3 regions of the Micromonospora sp. NPDC050397 genome follow, and region 2 is predicted to be linked to each of the others. Evidence: riboswitches for the same ligand, from Rfam matches in the RefSeq annotation. Region 2 holds a riboswitch; each other region holds the start of a gene.

Region 1 (5,170 bases), on a different contig from region 2:
CGCCGGTACGCGACCGGCGGCCGGGCCGTGCTCGTCTCCAGCCACCTGCTGGCCGAGGTGGAACAGTCCTGCACCCACGCGGTGGTGGTGAACAAGGGCACCATCGTCGCCGCCGGACCGGTGGAGGAGATCGTCGGCGAGTCGCCGAGCGTGCAGTTCGACGTGACCGACCCGGTCGCGGCGCGGGCCGTGCTGGCCCGGCTGGACGGGGTGGAGGTGCTCTCCAACGGCGACGGCGCCCTGGTCGTGGACGTCAACGGGACGGCCCGCAGCGACGTGGTGGCCGAACTGGTCCGGGCCGGTGTCGGGGTGGACCGGGTGATGCCGCGCCGCCGACTGGAGGACGCCTTCCTGGCCCTGGTCGGGGAGAACTCCCGGGGGAGCGGGGACCGATGACGATGACAGACACTCGGGGAAGCGGGGACCGCTGACATGGCCGGCTCGGATCAGGTGACCGTCTCGCACGCGGGTGCCGCCCCGAACTACCGCCCGGGGGCGACCCTGTCGGTGGCGACCGAGTGGCGCCGCCAGTTCGCCCGGCGACGTACCCAGTTGACCCTGGCCTGCATGGTGCTGCTGCCGCTGATCGTGCTGATCGCGTTCCAGTTCGACGCGGGCGGTGACGACGACAACGGCAACGGCGAGTTCGCCAGCCTGATCGACCTGGCCACCTCGGGCGGGCTCAACTTCGCCCTCTTCTGCCTCTTTGTCTCGGCGTCGTTCCTGCTGGTCGTGGTGGTGGCGCTGTTCTGCGGCGACCCGGTGGCCAGCGAGGCGAGCTGGGGAAGCCTGCGTTACCTGCTGGCCATCCCGGTCCCCCGGTCCCGGCTGCTCGCGGTGAAGCTGGTGGTCGCGCTCGCCTACTCCGGGCTGGCGTTGCTGCTGCTCGCCGGCACCGCCCTGCTGCTCGGCACCCTGCGGTACGGCTGGGAGCCGCTGAGCAGCACCGTCGCGGCCCAGATTCCGGCCGGCGAGGGCCTGCTGCGCCTGCTCGGCGTCCTGGGTTACCTGGCCGTGGCGCTGCTGGTCGTCGCCGGTCTGGCGTTCCTGCTCTCGGTCTCCACCGACGCGGCACTGGGGGCGGTCGGCGGCGCGGTGCTGCTCTGGATCCTCTCCAGCATCCTGGACCAGATCTCGGCGCTCGGCGTGGTACGCGACTTCCTGCCGACCCACTACAGCACCGCCTGGCTCGGCCTGCTCTCCACCCCAATCCAGACCGACGACCTGGTACGCGGCTGCATCTCCGCGATCAGCTATGCCACCGTCTTCTGGAGCCTCGCCTTCTGGCGCTTCACCCGCAAGGACGTGGTCAGCTAGCCAGCCCCGTGCGCGAATCCTGGAAGAGGGGCGATCCGGGCAAAGTGCACCCAGTCAAAGTGGTAACTCGGCGAAGACGTACATGAAAGAACGTGTATCTACATGTTCTTTCATGTACGAAGTTTTCGATCACATCTCTTCCTGGGGTGTGGGTCACAGGGGCGGTGTGGCTCTGGGCCGGAGACGGGTTCACCCGTAGGATCGGGCACACAACTGAATACCTCATCCAGAGGGGCAGAGGGATACGGCCCGATGAAGCCCCGGCAACCACCCGCCGGCTCGATGACGAGCCGAGCGAGGCAGGTGCCAAGTCCGTCCCCGCCGCACCGTGCGGTCCAGGGGAAAGATGAGAGGACACATCGCATGACTGCGACCCTCGGTGAAACCCAGACCTCCACCGGTGGCGAGACGCCGGCCAGCCCCGCGCGCGCGTTGGTCTGCCGGGGCTGCGGTGCCCAGTACCCGCTGATCGCCCAGCACGCCTGTTACGAGTGTTTCGGCCCGCTCGAGGTCGCCTACGACCAGGCCGCGCTGGCCCGGGTCACCAGGGCCGACATCGAAGCGGGCCCGCAGAACATCTGGCGGTACGCCGCGCTCCTCCCCGCCGGGCAGGACCCGGCCACCCGGGTCACCCTCGACCCCGGCCTGACCCCGCTGGTCGCCGCCCCGCACCTCGCCGCCGAGCTGGGCATCACCGCGCCGCTCTGGGTCAAGGACGACAGCGCCAACCCGACCCACTCGTTCAAGGACCGGGTGGTGTCGGTGGCGCTCACCGCCGCGCGCGGTCTCGGGTTCAACCGGTTCGCCTGCGCCTCCACCGGCAACCTGGCCAACTCGGTGGCCGCCCACGCGGCCCGGGCCGGGGTGCCGTCGATCGTCTTCGTCCCGTCCGACCTGGAGCAGGGCAAGATCGTCACAACCGCCGTGTACGGCGGCGACCTGGTCGCCATCGAGGGCTCGTACGACGACGTGAACCGGCTCTGCGGCGAGCTGGTGGAGACCGACGAGTTCGAGGACACCGCGTTCGTGAACGTGAACGTCCGCCCCTACTACGCCGAGGGCTCCAAGACCCTGGGGTACGAGGTGGCCGAGCAGCTCGGCTGGCGCATCCCGGAGCAGGTCGTCATCCCGATGGCCAGCGGCGAACTGCTGACCAAGATTGACAAGGCGTTCAGCGAGCTGGTCGAGATCGGGCTGGTCGAGGCGCCGGCCAACGGCTGGAAGGTGTTCGGCGCCCAGTCGGCCGGGTGCAACCCGATCGCGACCGCGCTGCACAACGACACCGACACCATCGTGCCGGTGAAGCCGATCGGCATCGCCAAGTCACTCAACATCGGTGACCCGGCCGCCGGGGTGTACGCGCTGGAGGCGGTGCGGCGTACCGGCGGCTGGATGGAGTACGCCGACGACGACGAGATCCGTGACGCGATCCGGCTGCTGGCGCGTACCACCGGGGTTTTTGCCGAGACGGCGGGTGGGGTGACCGTGGCCTGCCTGCGCAAGCTGGTGGCGAGTGGACGGCTCGACCCGACCGCCGAGACGGTGGTGTACAACACCGGCGAGGGGCTCAAGACCATCGACGCGGTGGCGTCGCTGGTCGGTCCGACGTACCGGGTCAAGCCCTCGCTGAAGGCGGCCCGCGAGGTCGGTCTGCTCGGCTGACGGTGTGTCGTCCGAGCGTGTGTCGTTTGGCCGATCGGACCATGGCGGACTGGTCCGATCGGCGGATGTGTCCAATGCGCTCGGTAGCTGGCGATTTGCCACCGGTTAGCAAAAGACCCCGCCGAGGGCTTGACGCCGCGTATCGGGCGACGCAAAATGCTCCGTGCGGGAGGACGTGTCGCCGTAGACTTTTCAAGCTCTTACGACCCAGCGCCGGAGGCGTTGTGCGCACGTCCTCCCGACCAACGTCCCGGACTAAATGACTCGCGTTCGTCGCGGAGGCCGGGCACCCTCGGGGGCATGGACACCGCCGCCACCCCCGTAGGCATCGCCGTCATCCCGCTCGACGTCGCCGACGACCTCGCGGTCGAGCAGGCCTTCGCGCTCAGGGCCGCCATCATCGCGGCAGATCTGCCCGATTTTCCGCCGTTCTGCCGTCAACGCTTCCTCGGGCAGCTACGACATCCGATGCCCGGCGAGGAGGACCGGTTCGCGTTGGCGTACCTCGACGGCGAGCCGGTTGGCTTCCTCTGCGTCGAGCTGCCGCAGTTGGAGAACACCGAGAACGCCTCGGTGAGCATCGAGGTGCTGCCCGAGTACCGGCGACGTGGCGTCGGCCGGACGCTCCACGAGTACGCCGTGCGTACCCTGCGCGAGCTGGGACGCCGACGGCTGAACGGGCACTCGGTCGACGTACTGCCCGGCCAGGCGTCCGGCCCGGACCCGGTGGCCGCGTTCGCCGCCTCGGTCGGCGCGAAGAACGCGCTGGTCGACGTGAGGCGCCGGCTCGACATCACCACCCTGGACCACCTCGGCCTGGACGAACTGTTGGCCGAGGCGTGGCGGCGGGCGGACGGGTACTCGCTGGTGCAGTGGACGGGCTCGGCACCCGACGAGTACCTGGACGACATCGCGTACCTCGACGGCCGGCTGATCCAGGACGCTCCCCTCGGTGACCTGGAGTGGGAGGCGGCCAAACCGGACCGGGAGCGGATCCTGGCGGTCGACGCCGCGCTGGCCGCGCGCGGGCGGCGGAGTTACCACAGCGGGCTGCGCCACGACGCCACCGGTCGACTCGTCGCCTGGACCATGATCGATCTTGGTGCGAGCGTGTCCTGGCACGCGTACCAGCAGATCACCATCGTCGACCCGGACCACCGGGGCCATCGGCTCGGCACCGTCGCCAAGGTCGAGAACCTGCGGTTCACCATGGCCCACGAGGCTGAACTGCGCTTCATCGACACCTGGAACGCCGGGGTCAACGACCACATGATCTCGATCAACGAGGCGATCGGCTTCCGTCCCGTCGACTCCTGGAACAACTGGCAACTCACCCTCTGACCCGACTCGCCCTCCCTCCCCCGCCCAGGGGAGGGAGGGCGGCGGTGAGCTGCGGCATGATGGCGGGATGACGGAGACCCCGCATCCTCTCTACGCCACCCACGCCGACACCCTCGCCCGGGCGCTGACCGCGATCACCGAACGTGGGTACTGGTCGGCCTACCCCGAATCACCCAGCCCCCGGGTGTACGGCGAGACCGCCGCCGCCGAGGGTGAGGCGGCCTTCCGGGCCTACCGGGGTGACTTCCCGCTCGACCAACCCGGCACCACGGACTGGGTGGCGACCGAGGCCAGTCCGTTCGGACAGCGGCTCGACACCGGGTTGCGTTACCCGCACGGCGACGTGGACGCGCTGATCGCCGCAGCCACCGCAGCGCTGCCGAAGTGGCGCGACGCCGGGCCGCAGACCCGCGCCGCCGTCTGCGTCGAGATCCTGGCCCGACTGCACCGGCACATCTTCGAACTGGCCAACGCGGTGCAGGCGACCAGCGGGCAGGCGTTCGTGATGGCGTTCCAGGCCGGCGGGGCGCACGCCCTGGACCGGGCGCTGGAGGCGATCGCGTACGGCTATGCCGAGATGACCCGGCACCCGGCCAGCGCCGAGTGGGAGAAGCCGGCCGGCAAGGGCGACCCGCTGCGGATGCGCAAGACGTTCCACCTGGTGCCCCGGGGCGTGGCACTGGTGATCGGCTGCAACACGTTCCCGACCTGGAACTCGTACCCTGGTCTGTTCGCGTCGCTGGTCACCGGCAACCCGGTCCTGGTCAAGCCGCACCCCGGCGCGGTGCTGCCGCTCGCGATCACCGTGCGGTACGCCCGGGAGGTGCTGGCCGAGGCCGGGTTCGATCCC
Region 2 (5,170 bases):
ACCGAGGCGAATCGCGAGGACGGACAGGCCCGTTCGCCGTTGTCGGGCTCCCTGCGGCGGTCTGGTCATCCCGGCCTCCGGCGAAAGATCTGCTCGATTCCAGGAGGCGTGCCGCCGCGTCGCGGACCTGCGCCGAGCCCGCCCGGTCCGTTCGCCGGTGAGTTGCGGTGGGTACGGGACCGGGCCGGTTGGAACATCGACCTGCTGCGCAGCATACGCCGTTATTTCAACAGCAATCAATCGTTAGGTGCTTGATAAGGGACAAAAGTCATGGCTCAGCCGGCGCTGATCGCGGGACGGCGACCGTACCGGCGCAGCGCGGCGGGCGCCCGGTCGTCGGCCGGGCACCGGCCGGGAAGCACGTACCGCTCGACGAAGTCGACGACCGAGGCGTGGACGTGCGGCGGGGTGTCGATCCGGGGCAGCGCGTCGACGGCGGCGGTGAAACAGGTGACCGCGGCGGTGTGCAGGCCCGGATTTGCCAGACCCTCGCGAGCGGAGGTCAGCCAGCCCCGGTGCGGGCGCAGTTGCCCGAGATGCGCGGTCGCCTCGGTGGCGGCCCGTGCGGCGGCGGGATCGTCCATCAGGGCCGTCACCACGGCGGCCGGCACCACCCAACCGTCACCCGGTTGCTGGTCGATCATGCGGAACTCCAGGTAACCGCGTGGCCGCACGGGCGGCACCAGCGTGCCGAGGTGACGTTCCAGGTCGTCCAGGGTGACCGGGCGGGGGCCGTGCCCACGCAGCCAGTTACGCATGGTCAGGCCCGCCGGGGCGAGCCACGGCAGGTGCGGCGCCCCGGCGACCATGGCGACCTTCGCGTCCAACGCGTACCGCGCCCACTCGGCCCGGGGCTCGACGCCGGCACGTGGAGCGCGGGTACGACTCGCGTCCGTGCCGAACCGCAGCGCCTGCCGGTACGAGACCCACCGGGTGCCGGACCGGGTGACGTGCGGCGAGTTGGCGAAGGCGGCGAGCAGCACCGGTCCGATCGCGTTCGCCAGTCGCCAGCGGCGGTGGTAGGCGGTCGGTTCGTTCGACTCGTCCCCGGCGTCGACGCACACCTGCACCGAGGCGGTGTTGCACATGACCGTACGGCCACGATTGCCCGAGCGGTCGTGATGGGCGGCCAGCGCCAGGTAACGCGGATGATCGGTGATCAGTCGTGCGGGCCGGTCCTCGTCCAGGCCGGTGGTGTCGAGGTGGAGACCGGCCGTGGCGAGTGCCGTACGCACCAACGCCAGGTCACCGGTGACCGCCCCGACGCAGTCGCGCAGGTCGGTGCCGACCGAGGAGGAGAGTTCGAGCTGGCCACCGGGCTCGATGCTGATCCGACCGCCGCCCGGTAGCGGGTCACCCAGCCCGTCGAGCGCGGCACGCAGCCGGTCGATCGAGGGGCGGTCGAGCGGATCGGCGGGGTCCCGCAGGATGTACTCGAGTTCCACACCGAGCCGGCCGACGGGACCGACCCGAAAGCCGGCGGCGGCGACGTAGGCGGTGGCTGTCGCCTCGGTGAGGGCCGCAGCGTCCACGATGGACTCCGTTTTGGGTACGGGATCCCGGTGTCCGGCGGCACCCGACCGCTTGGGACACGAAGGTTCGGTGGTGAGTGTGGGATGGCTCCCGCCGACCCGGATGCCCAGTGGCTGGAGGTGATCTCCATTAGCGGGCTGGCCGGTCGAGGTGTCCAGGTCGCATCGCGTCAACGACGTGTGAACAGTCGATGGAGCCGGGTGAACAACCGGTCGCTATCCCCCGGTCGCCCGCTCCAACCGGCGCAGGGTCGCCATCGCGGCGATGCTGTAGGCGACGTACGGGAACGCGTCCTCGAACCAGTCCTGCGCTTGCCAACGCCTCGGGTTCGTCGCGCCCAGCGCGGCCATCGGACCGTCCGCGATGATCAGCGCCCCGACACCCACCAGGACGCCGGCCACCGGCGTGGGAGGGCGCCGACGACCGGTGAGCGCCACGAAGAGCGTCACCGCCAGCACCCCGTTGGCGAAGCCCAGCAGCGGCCCGAGACCCGCGCGCCGGTTCGCGGCCGGTTCCGCCGGGCCGAGGCTGACGTCGGCCAGGTCGGCGAGCCGACCCACCGTACGTTGGTGGGTTTCGCTCATCGGGCGCCCGCGAATCGCCACGTCCAGACTGCTGACCAGTTCACGGGCGAGGGTGGCCACCGCGCCGGCCACGATCCCGTTCGCCAGTCGACTGCGTGGGCTGGGTCTCCTCGTGCGGTGGAACGGCTCCCGGGGACGACGCGCCATGTTCCCCCCGTTCCGCTCGTCCTCGCCGGGAGCCGTCAACCTCGGCGCAGGAACGTCGACTACCCGTCCTGCGCCGGAGCATTCCGTCGGGGCGTCAGCCCTGGCGGGACTTCCACTGCGGGTTGCTGCGGTTGACCACGAGCACCTTGCCGTGGCGACGCACGACGACCGAACCCGGCCGCTGCTTCAGGGCCCGTAGCGAGCTGCGCACCTTCATGACTGCCTCCCGGCTTCACGTATGGCTTCTCTGCCTCGATGCCTTTTCGGCCTTCCGGGATCGTCAACGTTGCCGCCGCCGTCGGGATTCCCCGGTCCGCCCGGGGCGGGACCGGTTACCCACCCCGAGTCCGCGCCGCTCGGAATGAGCCCGATCGGCCCCCGTGTCCGGTTCCCCGGCTCGTCGTCGCCGGGACTGCCCCGGGACAGAATCCGGGGCCGGAATGGTGTGGTCCGGTGGCGAGCGCCACAGTGATGTCGGGCGTATCCGACTGGAATTGCGCCGAGTCGATTGAGTAGGCTGACGCAGCCCATCCAGAGCGATTGAGAGACCTGGCTCGTCGATATCGCAGCAACCCCCCGCCGGGTGCGGGTGCTACCGCCAGGATCGATGGAGGTTTGTTCCGTGCGTGGATCACGTGTCGGCCAAGTCGGCCGGCTGCATGTCACCTGGCACTGGTGGCGTCGGCACATCGACCTGTGTCGTACCGGCACGATGCTCTGTCCCCGCCACGGCTGACCATCGTCACCGGCGGTCCTGACGCCGGTATTTCCGAAGAAAACCGAGGCATGACGCGTCGCGTCATGTTCCGTTCCTTGCCGCCCCGGTTCCCATTTCTCGGGGCGCGTGCTGTCGTACGCGAATCAATTTTGGAGTACCCGCACATGCGTATTTCCCGTCCATTCACCCGCCTGCTCTCCGGTGTCGCCGCGATCGCGCTCCTGGGGGTCGCCGCCGCCTGCGGCTCGTCCGCCGACGAGGCCACGGAGAACCCGTACAACCTGCTGCGACCCGGGACCCTGCGGGTCGGGACGCTCAGTGACGCGCCGCCCAACGTGTACCTGAAGGACGGAAAGTTCACCGGCTTCGACAACGACCTGCTGACCGCCGTCGCCGGCAAGGTCGGGCTGAAGGTCGAGTTTGTCGGCACCGAGTTCTCCGCGCTGCTCGCGCAGGTCAACAACCACAAGTTCGACGTCGGCAGCTCGTCGATCACCATCACCGAGGCGCGCAAGAAGACGGTCGACTTCGGCAACGGGTACGACTTCGGCTACTTCGGCCTGGACGTGCCCGCCGGATCGCCGATCAAGAGTTTCGCCCAGCTCAAGGGCGCCCGGGTGGTCGTGGTGCAGGGCACCGTGCAGGACGACTACGCCACCGGGGAGGGCCTCGACCCGGTACGCGTGCCGGACTACAACGGGGCGATCAACCAGCTCAAGGCAAAGACCGCCGACGCCTGGATCGCCCCCGCCGAGATCGGCGAGAAGTCCGCACAGGACAGTGGTGGCAAGATCGTCCTGGCCGAGAAGCAGCTCGGCTCGGCCCCGACCGCCTTCGCCGTGGCGAAGGGGAACGACGCGCTGCGCGAACTGCTGGACAAGGGTCTCGACCAGGTGATCGCCGACGGCACCTGGACCCGGCTCCAGGAGCAGTACTACCCGGGGCGCGCCGTCCCGGACACCTTCAAGCCGGGCAGCGGCAACGTCACCTTCCCACCGGTCAAGGCGGCCGGGTCGACCAACCCGTCGGCCACGCCGTCGACCACCCCGTCGGCCTGACCGACCGCTGACCGCCCGACGGGTCCGAGACAGGTAAGGCGATGGATACCCTCAAGACGCTCTGGGAGACGTTCTTCGACCTCGGGTCGATGCGCGAGGCCCTGCCCGAGATGTTCACGATCGGCCTACGGAACACGCTGCTGCTGGCGCTCGTCTCGGCCGTCCTGGGAACCCTGCTCGGCATGCTGCTGGCCGTCGCCGGCCTGGCTCGGACCCGTTGGCTGCGCTGGCCGGCCCGGATCTACACCGACGTGTTCCGGGGACTGCCGGCGGCGGTGACCATCCTGCTCGTCGGGGTGGGACTCGCCCCGCTCGGCATGGCCTGGTGGGGGCCGAACCCGTACCCGCTGGGGATTCTCGCGTTGTCGCTGATCTCGGCCGCCTACATCGGTGAGATCTTCCGCGCCGGCATCCAGAGCGTCGAGGCCAGCCAACTGGAGGCGAGCCGTGCGCTCGGCCTGTCGCACCGTACGGCGATGCGCCTGGTGATCATCCCGCAGGGCGTACGGCGGATTCTGCCCGCCTGGGTCAACCAGCTCATCGCGCTGATCAAGGATTCCAGCCTGGTCTACTTCCTCGGTCTGCTGGCCAGCGAGCGTGACCTGTTCCGGATCGGCCAGGACTACGCCGCCAACACCGGGAACGAGTCCGCCCTGCTCCTGGCCGGACTCTTCTACCTGGCCATCACGGTGCCACTGACCCACCTGGTCAACCGGATCGACCGGCGGCTGCGCGAGGGCAGGGCGGGTGGTGTCGGCGACGACGAGGCCGATCCGCTCGCCGTGCCGGCCGGGCCGAGCACGATCACCGAAGGGGGAGTACGGCGTGCCTGAGCAACACCAACCGGTGCGGCAACCCGTCGCCGTGACACCGTACGAGTCGGTCAGCCTGGCCGCCCGCGACATCCACCTCGCCTTCGGGGCCAACCAGGTCCTGCGCGGCGTCGACCTGGACGTGGGGCGGGGCGAGACCGCCTGCGTGATCGGGCCGTCCGGGTCCGGGAAGTCCACCCTGCTGCGTACGCTCAACCGGCTGCTCGAGCCGGATCGGGGCGACGTGCTGCTCGACGGCGAGAGTGTGCTGCGACAGGACCCGGACCTGCTACGGCAGCGGATCGGCATGGTCTTCCA
Region 3 (5,170 bases), on a different contig from region 2:
TACGCGGAGAGCGCCGAGTACATCAACCACGCCGTACACAACAGCGGGGTGCTGGTGCGGCGGGCGGTGACCGCGCTGGAGGACGACGAGCCGGTCCCGGCCGCGATGGCCTCGGCGGTACGGCAACTCGCCGACGCCGTACGGCTGCTGCACCAGGAACTCGGCGCGGGGCTGGAGCCGGAGGCGGCCCGGGAACGGGTGCTCCGCTCGGTCAGTGCGGCCGGACGGGCGTACAGCGAGGGGGTCGGGTTCTCCGGCAGCGTGGTGGTCGCCCAGGTCCGTACCACCGCCAGTGACGTGCTTCGGGCCACCGGGCTGGAGCGGACCGAGGCGAACCGGCTGGTCCGGCGGGCGGTGAGCGCCCAGACACCGGCGTCGCACGCGTCCCGCCCGTCGGCACACTGAACCCAGCCGTCCAGCCGTCCAGCCGTCCGGTCGTCCAACCGCCCAGCCGCCCGGTCGTCCAGCCGAATGGGCGACAGGACGACCGGGCGGCGTCGGGGCAGCGCGGCTCGGCCGGGCGGGTAGTGCCCGGAGGGTAGTGTCGGGTCAGCGCAGCTCGGCCAGGGCGTCGAGCAGTCGGTCGACGTGGGCGGGGGTGCTGCCCAGCCCGATGCTCGCGCGCAGCGCGGTCGGTGGGAGGTCACCCCGACCGCTGCGGTCGGCCGCCTCGGTGAGCAGCCGGCGAGCTAGCGGATGGGCGCAGAACAGGCCGTCGCGGAGCCCGATCGCGTAGCGGCGACCGAGTTCCGTGGCGACCTCGGCGGAGTCCCGGCCGGCGACCACGAACGAGACGATGCCGACCCGTGGCGCGTCGGCGCCGAAGGTCCGCAGTTCGACGACGTGCGGCAGGGCGCGCAGCCCGTCCCGCAACCGGGCCAGCAGGCGCTGCTCCCGGGCGTACAACTCGCCCCGGTCGGCCGCGTCGAGGGCGGCACAGACCGCGGCCAGGGCCACCGCGCCGAGCAGGTTGGGGGTGCCGGCCTCGTGCCGCCCGGGGCCGGTTGCCCAGCGTACGTCGTGGGTGGCATTGCCCACGCCGAGCGTCGCGCCACCACCCACCAGGTACGGCGGCGCCGCGTCGAGCCAGTCCGCCCGCCCGGCGAGCACGCCGGTGCCGAACGGGGCGTAGAGCTTGTGCCCGGAGATCGCCACGTAGTCGATCCCCGAGGCGGCGAGGTCCACCGGTAGGTGCGGGGCGAGTTGGGCGGCGTCGACCGCGATCCGGGCGCCGTGCCGGTGGGCGACCGTGGCCAGCGCCTCGGTCGGCCAGCACTCGCCGGTGACGTTGCTGGCGCCGGTCACCGCGACCAGGATCGGTGCCGACCGGTCGCTGCCCCGGCGCAGTTCGCCCAGCGCCTCGCCGAGCGCCCGGACCGCCGCGTCGGGGGTCGCCGGCACCGGCAGCCGCACCACGTTCGGCCAGGGCAGCAGGTTGGCGTGGTGCTCACCGCCGAAAGTGACCACGCTGGTGCCGGCCGGCACCGCGCGGGCGAGCAGGTTGAGCGCGTCGGTGGTGTTCCGGGTGAAAATCACTTCGTCGTCGGGGCGGGTGCCGAGAAAGTCGCCGATCGTCTGGCGGGCCCGCTCGTAGGCGAGCGTGCTGCGCTGGGACAGCCCACCGGCGCCCCGGTGCACGCTTCCGTACCAGGGCAGCAGCTCGGCCACCGCGTCGGCGGCCACCCGGGCGCAGGGTGCGGTGGCCGCGTAGTCGAGGTTGACCAGGTCGGGCACGCCGAGTACGTCCAGCGGATCGGCACCGGTCGGGGTGGGGACGACGGGTGCGAGAACAGAACCCATGGGTACGACCTCCGGCAATCCGGGACCCCGGTTGCTGAGGGTTGGGGCCCGCGCTTGCCCAGCACGCGGTTCGGGCTGGGCCCGGTCATCACCCAGGGCACCCCACCGCGAACTCGACGAGGGTTGCCGGCCAGCAAGCTGGGGCTTCGTCCACCTCCGTCGGCCTCGTCCGGGTGGTGACCCGGCGTCGGTCGTGATGGTGGTCGTTGGTCGCTGGCACTCGTGACCTGGCTGGCAGCATAACCGGGCCGATTGCGGTCCGGCCAGCGGGTCGGGGGTGACTACGCTGGGCGGCATGGCCGACACCCCGCCCGGCGGAGTTCCGCAGCCGCAGCCGCAGCCGCAGCCGTCGACGCAGCCGCAGCCGTCGACGCAACCGCCGATCCCGCCCGCCGCGCCGCCCGTGCCGGCTGGTGCCGTCCCGGCTGGTGTCGGGCCGGCCGGTGCCGGCCCGCGCGGGGGTGGCTGGTTCGGCGGTCGGGGGCTGACCTGGCGGCGGGGCCTGGTGCTGGCGGCGGTGATCCTGCTCATCGCCGGCTGCGCCGTCTTCATGGCCATCCAACTCGGTGACAGTCTCGGTCTCCAGGCGTTGCTCATCGGGCTGGCCGCGGCGATCCTGCCGGTGCCGGTGCTGATCGCCTGCTTCCTCTGGCTCGACCGGTACGAGCCCGAGCCGATGATCTACCTGCTTTTCTGCTTCACCTGGGGCGCCTTTGTCGCGACCACCGCCTCGCTCGAGGTCAACCAGCTCACCGCCGACCAGTTCGCCCGGTGGGGGCTGCCAGATTCACTGGTGTCGGTGCTCGGCGCGCCGTTCGTCGAGGAGTTGACCAAGGCGCTCGGCCCGCTGTTGCTGCTGCTGTTCCGACGCCGCGAGTGGTCCGGCATCACCGACGGGATCGTCTACTGCGGACTCTCGGCGGTCGGCTTCGCGATGGTGGAGAACATCCTCTACCTGGGCGGGTACGGCTACGCCGCCGGTGCCGACCAGTACGGCCCGGCGACCGGGGTGCAGAACGTCTTCGCGATCTTCATCGTGCGGATCCTGCTCACCGGCTTCGCCCATCCGCTCTTCACCGCGATGACCGGTATCGGCCTGGGCATCGCGGCCCGGGCGGCGGACCGGCGGATCCGGGTCTTCGCCCCGCTCGCCGGCCTGCTGGCGGCGATGATGTTGCACGGCACCTGGAACCTGATGCCGTCGCTGGCCGCCGCGCTCGGGCAGAACCTGATCGTGCTCTACGGCTACATCGGGGTGATGGTGCCGATCTTCTTCGGCATGGTCGGCCTGGCGGTCTGGCTGCGGGGCTGGGAGGGACGACTGACCGAGCGGCGGCTGCCCGACTACGTACGCGCCGGCTGGCTCAGCCCTCCCGAGGTGGCCGCACTCGGCAGCCTCGGGCGGCGGCACTCGGCCCGGCGGTGGGCCCGGCGGGTGGCCGGTGAGCCCGGCCTGAAGGCGATGCGCGGCTTCCAGTTCTCCGCGACCCGGCTCGCGCTGCTGCGCGACGGGATGCTGCGGGGACTGGACACCAAACCGTCGCAGCGGGCGCAGACCGCCCACGAGGAGTGGCTGCTGCTCAACGACATCGCCGCGTACCGGAGGGTTTTCGTGGGTCGGGACCCGCAGGCGCCGGTCGCGCACTGGGACGGGACGAACTACCACCTGGCCTTCCCGGACGGGCAACCACGCACGATCGCCGCCCCGGACGAGCCGGTGGTGCCGATCCCGGTGGTCCTCACGCCGCCGCCACCGCCCGGTCACCCCCTACCGCCCGGTTACGGGCCACCACCGCCCGGTTACGGAACGTACGGTCCACCGCCGGTGGGACACCGCTGACCCGGGTTCAGGAGCGCGGACCGGTCCGGGGGCGCGGACCGGTCCGGGGGCGCGGACCGGTCCGGGGGCGCGGACCGGTCCGGGGGCGCGGACCGGTCCGGGGGCGCGGACCAGTCGGCGGGTCAGAGGTACAGGCCGGTGGAGTCGGTGTCGACCCGCTGGGCGGCGACCGCGTGCACGTCGCGTTCCCGCAGCAGGACGTACTCCCGACCGTGCAGTTCCACCTCGGAACGGTCGTCCGGGTCGTAGAGGACCCGGTCGCCGGAGACGATCGAGCGTACGTTCGGTCCGACGCCCACCGCGGTCGCCCAGGCCAGCCGGCGTCCCATCGACGCGGTCGCCGGGATGACGATGCCGGCACTCGAACGCCGTTCGCCCTCGCTTCCCTCCAGGCGCACCAGGACGCGGTCGTGCAGCAGGCGGATCGGTAGGCCGTTGTCGAGGTCTGGATCGGCGGTCACGACCGGAACGCTACCGTGCGGCCGGAGCGCCGGCCGTGGAGGCCGAGGTCACGGCCGCCGGGCTGGTTGGCAGGGCGTGGTCAGGGGCAATACTGGGGGAGAAATCAGGGCTGGAACGGACCGTTTCGGTGTGTTCGCGCCGGCTACCGTAGGAAGGCCGATTTTCCAGCCAGGAGCCGGCCCCTCAGCCAGGAGGTGCGCTTGAGCCGATTCGAACAGCTACGGGCAAAGGCCCGCCGCGCGTACGAGTCCGGCCGGGCGTCGGTCCGGGCCAGGCGGGCGGCGGGTGAGCGGGTGCCCGCCGACGAGCGGCTGCCCGCCCCGGAGCGGTCGACCGAGGACCAGTACGCCGCACCCGTGCCGCCACCGCGCACGCCGTCCGACTCCGGGGCGGCGCCGCACTCCTCCACGGCCAGCCGGGACGACGCGGAGGTGCCGAGGGCACTGCGGATCGCGGGTGCCTGGTCCTGGCGGTTGCTCGCCATCGGCCTGGTCACCTACGCGCTGCTCAGGCTGATCGGGACGATCAGGATCGTGATCATCCCGCTGGTCATCGCGCTGCTGCTCTCCGCCCTGCTCGCACCGGCCGTCGGCTGGCTGCTCCGGGCCCGGTTCCCCCGCTCGTTGGCGACCGCGTTGGTGCTGGTCGGCGGCATCGCGGCGGTGGTGGGCACGCTCACCCGGGTGGTGACCGAGTTCATCGGTGGTGTGCCCGAGTTGAGCAAGAACGCCTCCGAGGGCATCCGGCAGATCCAGAACTGGCTCCGTACCGGGCCGCTGCACCTGTCGGACAACCAGCTCAACTCGTACATCGACGAGGCGCAGAAGTGGATTGACGAGAACACCCAGGCGCTGACCAGCGGGGCTCTCTCCACCGCGACCACGCTCTTCGAACTGCTCACCGGTGCCCTGCTGGTGCTCTTCGCCACCTTCTTCTTCCTCCGTGACGGCGGCAAGATCTGGCGTTTCCTGGTCCGGCTGCTCCCGGTCAACGCCCGGTGGCGGATTGACGACGCGGGGCGGGCCTCGTGGATGACCCTGGTCGCCTACGTACGGGCCACCGTGCTGG

The links. Region 2 has a riboswitch for S-adenosylmethionine ahead of ACI2K4_RS01770 (ABC transporter substrate-binding protein). Riboswitches for the same ligand answer to the same signal wherever they lie in the genome.
Region 1: another riboswitch for S-adenosylmethionine. It lies ahead of thrC (threonine synthase); the one in region 2 lies ahead of ACI2K4_RS01770 (ABC transporter substrate-binding protein).
Region 3: another riboswitch for S-adenosylmethionine. It lies ahead of ACI2K4_RS32210 (aminotransferase class V-fold PLP-dependent enzyme); the one in region 2 lies ahead of ACI2K4_RS01770 (ABC transporter substrate-binding protein).

What each region holds. Positions count from the first base shown of each region.
Region 1 covers NZ_JBJDPS010000018.1:79,807-84,976, reverse strand. Annotated here, with positions in the region: gene ACI2K4_RS32295 (alpha/beta fold hydrolase) at 1-396, shown strand, start outside; gene ACI2K4_RS32290 (ABC transporter permease subunit) at 433-1,317, shown strand; SAM riboswitch class I at 1,537-1,670, shown strand; gene thrC (threonine synthase) at 1,681-2,979, shown strand; gene ACI2K4_RS32280 (GNAT family N-acetyltransferase) at 3,280-4,320, shown strand; gene paaN (phenylacetic acid degradation protein PaaN) at 4,388-5,170, shown strand, end outside.
Region 2 covers NZ_JBJDPS010000001.1:451,557-456,726, forward strand. Annotated here, with positions in the region: gene ACI2K4_RS01750 (hypothetical protein) at 1-69, opposite strand, end outside; gene ACI2K4_RS01755 (glutamate-cysteine ligase family protein) at 276-1,532, opposite strand; gene ACI2K4_RS01760 (hypothetical protein) at 1,749-2,264, opposite strand; gene ACI2K4_RS01765 (ribosomal protein bL36) at 2,359-2,481, opposite strand; SAM riboswitch class I at 2,789-2,878, shown strand; gene ACI2K4_RS01770 (ABC transporter substrate-binding protein) at 3,147-4,040, shown strand; gene ACI2K4_RS01775 (amino acid ABC transporter permease) at 4,082-4,873, shown strand; gene ACI2K4_RS01780 (amino acid ABC transporter ATP-binding protein) at 4,905-5,170, shown strand, end outside.
Region 3 covers NZ_JBJDPS010000018.1:59,507-64,676, reverse strand. Annotated here, with positions in the region: gene ACI2K4_RS32215 (aromatic acid exporter family protein) at 1-405, shown strand, start outside; gene ACI2K4_RS32210 (aminotransferase class V-fold PLP-dependent enzyme) at 550-1,800, opposite strand; SAM riboswitch class IV at 1,846-2,028, opposite strand; partial or broken gene ACI2K4_RS32205 (PrsW family intramembrane metalloprotease) at 2,053-3,640, shown strand; gene ACI2K4_RS32200 (GroES family chaperonin) at 3,763-4,101, opposite strand; gene ACI2K4_RS32195 (AI-2E family transporter) at 4,297-5,170, shown strand, end outside.